DNA from 3 places in the Alteromonas sp. ABH4_453 genome. Region 2 is predicted to be linked to each of the others. Evidence: predicted binding sites of a transcription regulator. Region 2 holds the regulator's gene; each other region holds the start of a gene.

Evidence for each region. The regulator LexA, encoded in region 2, represses DNA repair genes until DNA is damaged. The targets are predictions, from matches to a motif close to TACTGTATNNNNATACAGTA.
Region 1: a site for LexA is predicted at 2,396-2,415, ahead of ACXAGV_RS16265 (putative DNA modification/repair radical SAM protein). Genes of this name have one in related genera too.
Region 3: a site for LexA is predicted at 1,886-1,905, ahead of recN (DNA repair protein RecN). Genes of this name have one in related genera too.

Annotation. Positions count from the first base shown of each region.
Region 1 is NZ_JBSWXP010000008.1:121,425-124,760, reverse strand. It holds gene ACXAGV_RS16275 (DUF6279 family lipoprotein) at 1-120, shown strand, start outside; gene ACXAGV_RS16270 (TIGR03915 family putative DNA repair protein) at 189-995, opposite strand; gene ACXAGV_RS16265 (putative DNA modification/repair radical SAM protein) at 1,047-2,288, opposite strand; gene ACXAGV_RS16260 (response regulator) at 2,556-3,336, opposite strand, start outside.
Region 2 is NZ_JBSWXP010000002.1:116,564-119,899, reverse strand. It holds gene coxB (cytochrome c oxidase subunit II) at 1-574, opposite strand, end outside; gene lexA (transcriptional repressor LexA) at 1,155-1,781, opposite strand; gene ACXAGV_RS03925 (hypothetical protein) at 1,894-3,336, opposite strand, start outside.
Region 3 is NZ_JBSWXP010000003.1:33,281-36,616, forward strand. It holds gene ACXAGV_RS06535 (outer membrane protein assembly factor BamE) at 1-35, opposite strand, end outside; gene recN (DNA repair protein RecN) at 160-1,845, opposite strand; gene dps (DNA starvation/stationary phase protection protein Dps) at 2,261-2,770, opposite strand; gene nadK (NAD(+) kinase) at 3,030-3,336, opposite strand, start outside.

The DNA of each region.
Region 1 (3,336 bases), on a different contig from region 2:
ATGACGGTCAGCGCTACGTTAATCTCCGAGCTCTTTACCACGCTAACTAGTAAGCAGCGAGAGACCCTTATCGAAAATATAGACGATCTCATTGATACTGTAGAGAGTTTTCAAGGCTGAAAATAAGAGCCTGCGCTTCTTATCTACATAGCATCTTACTCAAACATTTAAAACTTATGTGCAAGAGTCTAGATATTCTTACAAGCATTTATCATTTTCCGGGTGCGTTTGTCTGATTGTTTGATCATATCGTCTATTAGTGTCGTTTCAGGCATGTTTTTCCAGTACTTCTTAGGCATTTGATTCAACATCGCACTCGTCTTGATACGTGCAGGGTTATATATATTGGCGTAATAGGTCAGCCAGTATTTTTCAATGCGATCGTCATCGGGTACAACACTTGGATCAGGGTTATCTTCTAGTACTAGGGTTTCAGTATCCCAATGCGCTGCACGATAGGGTGTTAAAATTGACCAACGCATATTCTTAAACCGGGTTTGGAAGAAGTTAAGTTTTATTTCTAAACTGAAATGCTCGGGTTCATACCATGCAACAAAATGCTCTTGCCCCTCTACGCTCATTTCTCTGAACCGTAGGAAGGCACTCATTTTGTATGCATCGCGTTTTACCGCTTTCGCCATAGCAAAAAGCTGAATAACATCGTCATCAGTTTTCATTTGAATGAGCTGCTTATTTTCATAAACTACACGCCATAACACCCGGTAACACAAGGCAAATCGATTTTCATCGTTATGGCATAGGGCGTACTTTAAAAGCATCAATGTAGGTTTAGGAATACTAAGTTTACTCTGCGGTATTATTCGCGGCATTTTGCTTTCGCATGGCTCAGCACCGCTACCAAACAGATCGTTTTGTACTGAATGCGGGTTCTGCCAGATAAGATGTTCAGGGCGAATACGCTCAGCGATGCATCGACGCGAGGCTTCGCGCCATTCATCAAAGCCAGGTACTGAATTAATGGTAATGGTCTTCATATAAAGCGACTTATTAGTCTGTGTCTGAACTTATTTGCGTTTACAACATGATTAAGCGCTAAACAACTCAAACTGTTTAGGCTGTTTAAACTGAAGCTCGAAATTATTACTGTCGAGTAAATGGATATCAGGGAAGTAATCTCCCACGCTGATAAAAGGCTTCAACTTTTTAAGGGGCAGACGCATTTTTGTAAGGTCGATCCAATTGAGCTTGGTATTACGCCTTATAGATAGAATCTTATGTACCGTTCGCGCGCCAAGGCCGGGAACGCGCAGTAGCATTTGCTTATCAGCTTTATTTAAATCTATCGGAAACATGTGACGATTGCGAAGTGCCCATGCAAGCTTAGGGTCGTAGTCCATATCTAACATGTCATCTTGCAAGATTTCATCTAAGCCAAAGCCGTAAAATCGCAAAAGCCAATCCGCTTGATATAAACGGTGTTCTCGTATCAATGGCGCCGGTTTTAACGGTAAAACTTCCGAAGCATCAGGAATAGGGGAAAATGCCGAGTAATACACACGACGAAGTTTTTGGTCACCATAGAGCTTTACGCTTGTACCTAAAATGGTTTTATCGTTTGACCCATCGGCACCTATAATCATTTGCGTAGACTGTCCCCCCGGTGCGAAACGGGGAAGGCGTTTTCCAGAATATGTCTTGTCTACTTTATGTTCTGCGATTTTTTCTTTTAACGTATTCATCGAACCGTGAATATCGTTAAGGTCTTTCTCTGGTGCGTACTTGTTTAGCGAAGACTGGGTGGGCATTTCTACATTAATACTCAGCCTGTCAGCGTAAAGGCCTGCTTCTACTTGCAATTCTGGCGACGCATTCGGGATAGTTTTAAGATGAATATATCCTTTAAATCCGTGGTCAAGGCGCAGCGATTTCGCAATTCGTACCATGCTTTCCATAGTGATATCGGGTGAACCCACGATCCCCGAGCTTAAAAATAACCCCTCAATATAATTGCGTTTATAAAAGTTAAGGGTTAATTCTACCGTTTCTTTAACCGTAAAACGTGCTCGTTGCACATTGCTTGAAACCCTGTTGATGCAATAATGACAATCATAAATACAGTAGTTTGTCATAAGTATCTTAAGCAGCGAAACACACCTTCCATCAGGCGTAAAGCTATGGCATATACCCGAGCCTCCCGTAAGTGATCCTATACCTGTCTTCTCGGTTTTCCCTGCTTGTCGTTTACCGGCGGAACCGCTCGCGCAAGACGCGTCGTATTTAGCCGCATCGGATAAAATTTCAAGTTTTTGTATCAGTCTGTCATGCATCGCAGATGTATACTTCCTTTAGCCAATCACAGTAAACAGCCTAGTATTTGACTCCAAATAATTGATACGAGCATTTTCTGGCACAGGCTGTGTGGTATTGCGTTATAGCATGTATATATATACAGTGCAATTAAGCATGGTAATAAAGAAGTAAGATTTAATGTTAGTCTAAGCGGCTTGCGACAAAGAGTAATGGGCATAGGCAACAAGTTGCTAGCGATAGAAAAGGTGGGTTTGCTTTATAAAAACTAATATGCCTCTTGGCTATCAAAAGCCAATATACTTAGAAAGTTCATCTCTAATGTTTTCGTACTTTTCTTTGTACGGCGCTTTGAGTGTCATGTCATCAATAAGCTTAAATAAACGCTTACATTCGTTTATTAATTTAATTTCCGCCTTATCTTCTTGTATGGCTATCTGAAGAAGGCATTGAAGCAGATTTAGTGCAACGCCTGTATTAACGGGGGCGAAACCCTGAGCAAGGGCAAACGAAGCTTTTGCTCGTTCGTAGTCTTGCTGTTGGTAGTGTTGAATACCCTCGCGGTTAAACTGTTGGTAACTAGCTAGATTTTTCTGCGCGTTTTTAGCCTGTGCCTCTAGCATGCTCACGCTATTTTGATCGAGTTCGTTACCTCTGGATGACAGTAGAGAGTCTAGCTGCAGCGCGTCGTCATATTCTCCCAGCTTGTACATAACATTAATGCTATCGGGAATAAAAGCAGTGGGAACCTCGGTATATTTATCGTCTAGTAGTGTTTGAGATGTATTTAAATGACGTTTAGCGTCGATTAATTTACCGTCTATCGCACTTATTCTGGCATTTACAATATTGCCAAAAATATCAACATCGAACTCTCTGTCTATTTTTTGTAAATGTTCATCAAACTTACCTCGCTGGAGAGTGAGCAAGGCTTCTTGTTGATATTTGTTGCGCTGCTTTTTATCTTCTGCAAACTCAGCAACATCGAGTAAACTTCGAATAATGCCGCACCAGTGTAAGCTTTTCTTATTGACAGTGCGTTTAGACAAGTCCCAAATAGCCTGGCTT
Region 2 (3,336 bases):
TAAGAAAGCGTACTTTTTTTCCAGTAGGGATAACCAATGGGCGGTCAACTTCCAACAGGTAGTTATCTGTTTTTTGAAACTTGTTCTCTATTTGCTCGCGTTGAGTAGCAAGCAGAGAATAAAACTCTACGTCGCTGTCCATATACTTGTAGTGCCACTTCCACTGTGAGCCTGTTACTAGCACAGTCATGTCTGGCTCAGATGTGTCTTCCATCGCAATCAATGTATTCGCTGCAGGCACAGCCATAAAAATAAGAATAAGAAAGGGGATAACGGTCCAAGCAATTTCAACTTTCACGTTCTCATGAAAATTTGCTGGCTTCGCGCCACGCGACTTTCTGTGCAGATACATCGAGGCAAACATAACCCCAAACACTACAACAGCAATGCCAACGCATATAAAAAACATCAGCATGTGGAGGTCGTAAACCTGGCCACTGATGTCGGTGGCACCGCGTCTTAAATTAAGTGAAGAAGCCTCTTCACTGACTTCTTGGGCAAGAAGCAAAGGAGAAAAAAGCAAAAACGGTATTGTTGAACACCATTTTGCGAAAACGGTCGTTAGTTGTTTCACTCAGCACCTCCGTAATAGCAAGACCAAGAACGCTGATTATTTTGCGCGATGCCCTACCAAATGGTTTGCGAACGATTGACCCATCACCTCAACTTGTAAAACAAATTCAGAGCCATTGTTATTATTTTGTTAACCTCTGTCTAAGAATTGCGCAATAATGTCGTGCCGTCTAGTCTTTTCTGTTAAAAATTTAACGAAGCGTTCAATTTTTAACCATTCCCGTGGCAGCCTTACGTTACATATTGGATGGAAAAAGAAATGAGCATGTATTAAGCGAGAATAAAATCAAACGTACATTTTGAACAACACAAAGGTTCTACGAGCAATCATTTGATCATAAAATCAACAACTAATAGGTTGTTAATATTTATTTTCAAACAAACTTTAGAATAATGAATGCATATTCAGTAGTTCATTCACAGGCAAAATACGCGTAATACACTTTCTGATAGTCATGGTTGGGTTCGTTTTTTAAAGGCGGGCTTAGTCACCCTAACTCCAGAAAACTGGTAGAAATAAAGCAATAAAAGGCATAAAAAAAGCGGCTAGTGCGCCGCTTTTCGTTGAAGGTGTTAAAACCTTACATCCAGTCCGCGTTTCTTATAACGCCTACTGCAATCCCCTCAATAGCAAAAGGTTCGTTGGCTAGGTCTACTCGAATAGGTGCGAATTCTTCGTTTTCGGCATGAAGTAATACTTCACGACCACGTTTCTCTAAACGCTTTACCGTAACATCTTCGTCTACACGTGCCACAACGACCTGGCCATTGTGAACATCGGTGGTGCGATGCACAGCAAGAAGATCGCCATCTAGAATACCGATGTCTTTCATACTCATGCCGTTAACACGCAGTAAAAAGTCTGCTTGAGGTTGAAACAGTGCAGGGTCTACCTTGTAGTGTGATTCTACGTGCTCTTGCGCCAAAATTGGCTCACCCGCCGCCACACGACCAATGAGAGGTAGGCCTTCTTCTTCAGGTACGTCATTTTCGAGAGGAATATTGAGTTTAATACCCCGAGAGGTACCCGGCAGAATTTCTATCACGCCTTTACGCGCCAAGGCTTTCAAATGTTCTTCTGCTGCGTTGGCAGAACGAAAACCAAGTTGACGAGCGATTTCCGCACGCGTAGGCGGCATCCCCGTTTCTTGCATGGTGGTTTTGATAAGTTCTAAAACTTCGGTTTGTCGAGCTGTGAGTGGGCGCATAAAAGACCTGTCTGTTCATACAGTTCCTGTAAGTATATACACCTAAAACTAAATAACAAGCACTTGCCGCGTCTTTTGCTATAAGCAATAGACAGCGACAAGTGTATTACCCTTATTTCACAAGAAGGGCCATGTTCGGATTACCTATTTGAAGCTCTACTTTGCCGGCATTGTTCTTTCGGGTACGCATACCATCGACATGATTAATGCCAATGGAAGGGCTAAGCCAAATGACATGTCCATTGCTATCTATTTCAGTGACTCGGTAAGCAACGTTGTCATAATATCCATACGATGAGTCATATTCTTCAGCTTGGTAAATGCCAAGTATTGATTGATTAGACGATGTCGTTGGAATGACGGCTATATTTTGAAGATCGAATGTAGGCGTTATGGCGTCTTTAAGTACTAAGGCGTCATTTGTTACGTCATAAATATTTATTCTATTGTAGTTTCTATCTAAGCATGCAAACTCAGAGGCGTCGTCGCCATCAGCATTAATTCTTATCAATTGACTACAAGAAACATCTAGTTCATTCAGTCCGACAAACTCGCCATCTTGCATTGTATAGAGCTTTAATGATTCATAGCCACTAACAGCAAAAAAGTGTTCGCCATTATTGGTGAGCTCAGCGACAGCATCTATTGAAAACTCATTGATGACAGAGTCAATGAGCACTTGGTTCTCAATATCGAATGCTTTGAGTCGATTGTTTTCAACAATGACCGCATCAACAAAATTATCGTCATTCACGTCTACAGCTTCGATGAGTGAGACTTGGCTGTTTTGATTTTGGCTCAGCGACCACTGAATTGAGTTATCTGACAACTTAACTACGTTGAATGATGTATTGCTATTCAAAGCTCCTGTGAATAATTCACCCACGCCATCATTGTTATAGTCAGTAACAACGGGTCTGCTATAGTCAAAAACATCGTCGCCAAGTTCGTCGCTAAGGGTAATCTCATTCTCCGTGTTAACTGACAGCACCTGAATTGATGTGTAGTAGTTAGTTGTCTCACTAACAAAGACAGCTCTTTCATCATTATCACCAAAAGGGGCCCAGCCGGCAGCAAAGTAATTAGAAGAGTGTGCTTCCGCTCGTATATCTGATAATACGTAGTCGCCCTCAGCATCTTGCTGTGCAACCTGAATTTCGCTGTCGCCAGTCCAGATTATTTCGTTTCGGCTATCGTTATTCAGGTCGCCGATTAAAAGCGACATACCGCTATACGTATTGTGAATAACACTCCACTGTTCCGAAATTTGACCACCTTCAAGCGCGAAAGCTTTCACCTCTCCCCACTGGCACTCAGAAATTACAAGCATTCCTTCATTGGTCTGGTCATCTTTGCTATAGCTCAAATCGCAGATATCGTTATGCTCAGCTGTCGCCAAATTACTTTTCGACACCGCAGAGTAGACTGAAATATTCTCCCAACGGTCGGCACCAATGATTTCATCGACACCGTCGTTGTTCATGTCTCCGACAGCGACGTAAGCGTCGCTAAACCCATTGCCATAAAGCCATTGATTGGCGCCGCTATTAATATC
Region 3 (3,336 bases), on a different contig from region 2:
ATACCAAGAATTACTAATAGGTGTTGCAACTTCATGCGTTAATTTGTCCAGTATTGCCTTTGTTAGTGTCAATGAACTTCGCTAAAGCGAATTTCGAGACTGTTTTATTGCAAGCGCGAAGGCATGCTACATTGACAACTATGACCAATCAACTGCATTTTAGTTCGATGCTGCGCTTTTAAGCAGTTCTTTTGCATTCGCTAGCGCCGATTTGGTTACTTTATCACCGGCTAACAGTCTTGCAAGCTCATCGATCCTGTCTTGCTTAGTCAGCGCCAACATCTGGGTTTCAGTACTTTCCCCGTCGGTAAGCTTGGTAACAAACAATTGATTATGTGCCTGTGCCGCTACTTGAGGTAGATGGGTAACACACATTACTTGCGATTGTTTACCTAATTTACGTAAAAGCCCGCCAACGATTGATGCTGTTGGGCCGCTAATGCCCGTATCGACTTCATCGAAAATCATAGTAGGGGTAGCGTGATGGCCGCTCGCGATAACCTGAATAGCCAGTCCTATACGAGAAAGTTCACCACCTGATACGACTTTTTCTAATTTGTCTGCATCTTGACCAGGGTTGGTAGACACTTTAAATTCTACGGTATCTAGACCTGTGCTCACCGGCTTCTTAAGTTCGTCGTATTGAATCTGAATATCCACTTTTGCGTGGGGCATATTCATTTGGCGAATTTGCACTTCAATATCTTCGCTTAGCTTACCAGCAGCACGTTGCCTGCTCTCAGAAAGCCCTTTGGTCGCGGTTAAATACGTTGCTCGTGCTTCTTCTACTTCGCCTTCAAGCGTACCTAACAGTGTTTCCTGTTCCGATAAAGCATTGAATTCGGCGGCTAGCTCTTGGTGATGCTGATAAAGTCCTTCTGGCATCACAGTATGTTTACGGGCAAGTTCCATCGCCTTCGCATAGCGCGCCTCAACTTGCTGTAAGCGAAGTGGGTCAATCTCTAAGTGATCGCAGTAGCTACGTAGTTCTCCTGCCGCTTCTTCTACTTGAATTGCTGCATCATTAAGCATTGTAATGATTGGCGTTAAACTAGCGTCGTGCGCCTCTAATTCGCCTAAACGTTCAATACTGCTTTGTATAACTGACAGTGCGTTGCCTTCATCGCTTTCATATAAGTTGTATACGCTGGTCTGTGCTTGCTCTAAAAGGCTTTGCCCGTTACTAAGGCGTTTGTGCTCTATTTCTAACTCCTCAAATTCACCCTCTTCAATGGCGAATTCATCAAGTTCTTGAACCTGATAAGTTAACAGCTGAATTCTGTCTTCGCGCTGCTGGGCTTGTTCTTGAAGCGCCTTTAACGTGCGTTGCTTATCACGCCAAAGAGAGTAGGTTTCTCTAACTTGCACTAATATGTCGTTGTGCTTAGCGTAACCATCAACTAATTCTCTTTGATGGTCTTCTTTCAGCAGCTGTAGGTGAGTATTTTGACCGTGAATGGCCAACAAAAACTGGCCTAAACCTTTTAACTGCTGAAGTGAGGCGGGAATACCGTTGATAAAAGCTTTTGAACGACCTTCTTTAGAAATAACTCTGCGAATAAAGCAGCTATTCTCATCTTCATCTGAGGTGAGCTCATGTTCATCGAGGAAGGCTTTAGCTAATACATTGCCGTTTAAAGAAAAGTGAGCAATGATTTCCGCTTTTGCACTACCTTTTCGCACCGCATTTGCGTCGGCACGCTCGCCTAAGCACAAGCTTAAAGCATCAATAGCAATTGATTTACCTGCACCGGTTTCACCGGTTATAGCAGTTAAGCCGTTTTCCAGTTGAACTGATAATTGTTTTACAACAGCAAAATTAGAAATAGAAAGATGCGCTAACATAACCACACTCGAATAAGTTGAACATGATGATATATACAGTAACTGATAATATATACAGTATTTTTGCTGTGTAAAGTTAAGTCGAGAAAAAATTACGCTAAAATGAAAGAGAATGCTAATAAAGATATTTAAATCAATATCATAAGAGATTCGACTTATGTGGGGTTATGAGTAACCTGCAGAAACGAAACTAATGAGAATGCATGCTTCAAAGAAATTTATACAGTACTAATCTACGTGAAATTTGATAGCTAAAAGCCTGTCTATAAGATGGTGAGTAGTCCAATACGTTGACTGCACTAAAGCTTTTAATAAACCAAGCAGCAAAAAGGAGAGCCTAAGCTCTCCTTTTGAATTCCAACTTTGATTGAATTATAAAGAGCCAAGTGACTATCTAAAATTCAACGATTAAAGCTTATTGCTGTAGCTCACCGCTGCCAGACTCAATGTGTGCGCGTACAAACCACTGAAACTGTTCTAAATCCGCAAGTTGGCCGGTAATCATGTCTTCCGATACTGGGTCAATCTCACCTAAAATTTCTAGTGCTTTTCTATGGTCACCGTTTACACCATCATACACTGCATCCAGCGCTTTAAGGTGGTCAAGTACTAAGCCTTTACCTAATTCATAATCTTTCCAGCTTCGACCTTCAACAATGGCTTTCGGTGTACCTTTAGGTACGCCACCTAACGTGGCAATTCGCTCTGCAATTGTGTCGGTCATGTCGCGTACCGCATCTACCTGCGGATCCAACATCTCATGCACACCGATAAAATTTGGTCCTACTACATTCCAATGAATGTGCTTCAACGTTAATTGTAAATCTAATAGTGCAACCAATCGCTGATCCAATACCTTGATTGTTTTGGCAGCAGCATCGTTATCCATTCCAGGGGCTGTAAATTTGATATTGGTGTTACTCATGATATCTCCTATTGAATGCAAATAAGTCAGCGGGATGCGAAACATCATTTAGGCCAAATAACAAAGACCTTGTGCTGACGACTTGTTGTAATAGGTGCAACAGGTATGCCGAAAACTTATATTTCTATAAGTCTTGGTTTTCGTTAAGGAAATTAGAGAAGATTAAAAAATCTTTATTTTTCAAGCCTGTAGCGATCAAGAAAATGCTACAGGCTTATGTAATAAATGCACATGGGATTAACTAAATGGAACTGGCGCTTTAGTAAAGCTTACTACCCCAACCTAACTTTTTACGAAGTACATTGAAGTAGCTGTAGCCTTTAGGGTGAACAAGATGAAGTTTGTCTACGCTTTTGTTTATTCGAATTTCATCGCCAGGTAGCACCGGCAGAACAATATGGCTATCGCAACTCACTTGTAGCGAGTCACTATTAACCTTTGATACTTTCATCGATACCTGACTGTCAGCATCAACAACGATTGGACGGCTACTTAGTGTGTGTGGAAACATGGGGACTAAAGTTAGCGCATCTAGCTTAGGCATAATAATTGGGCCGCCTGCTGAT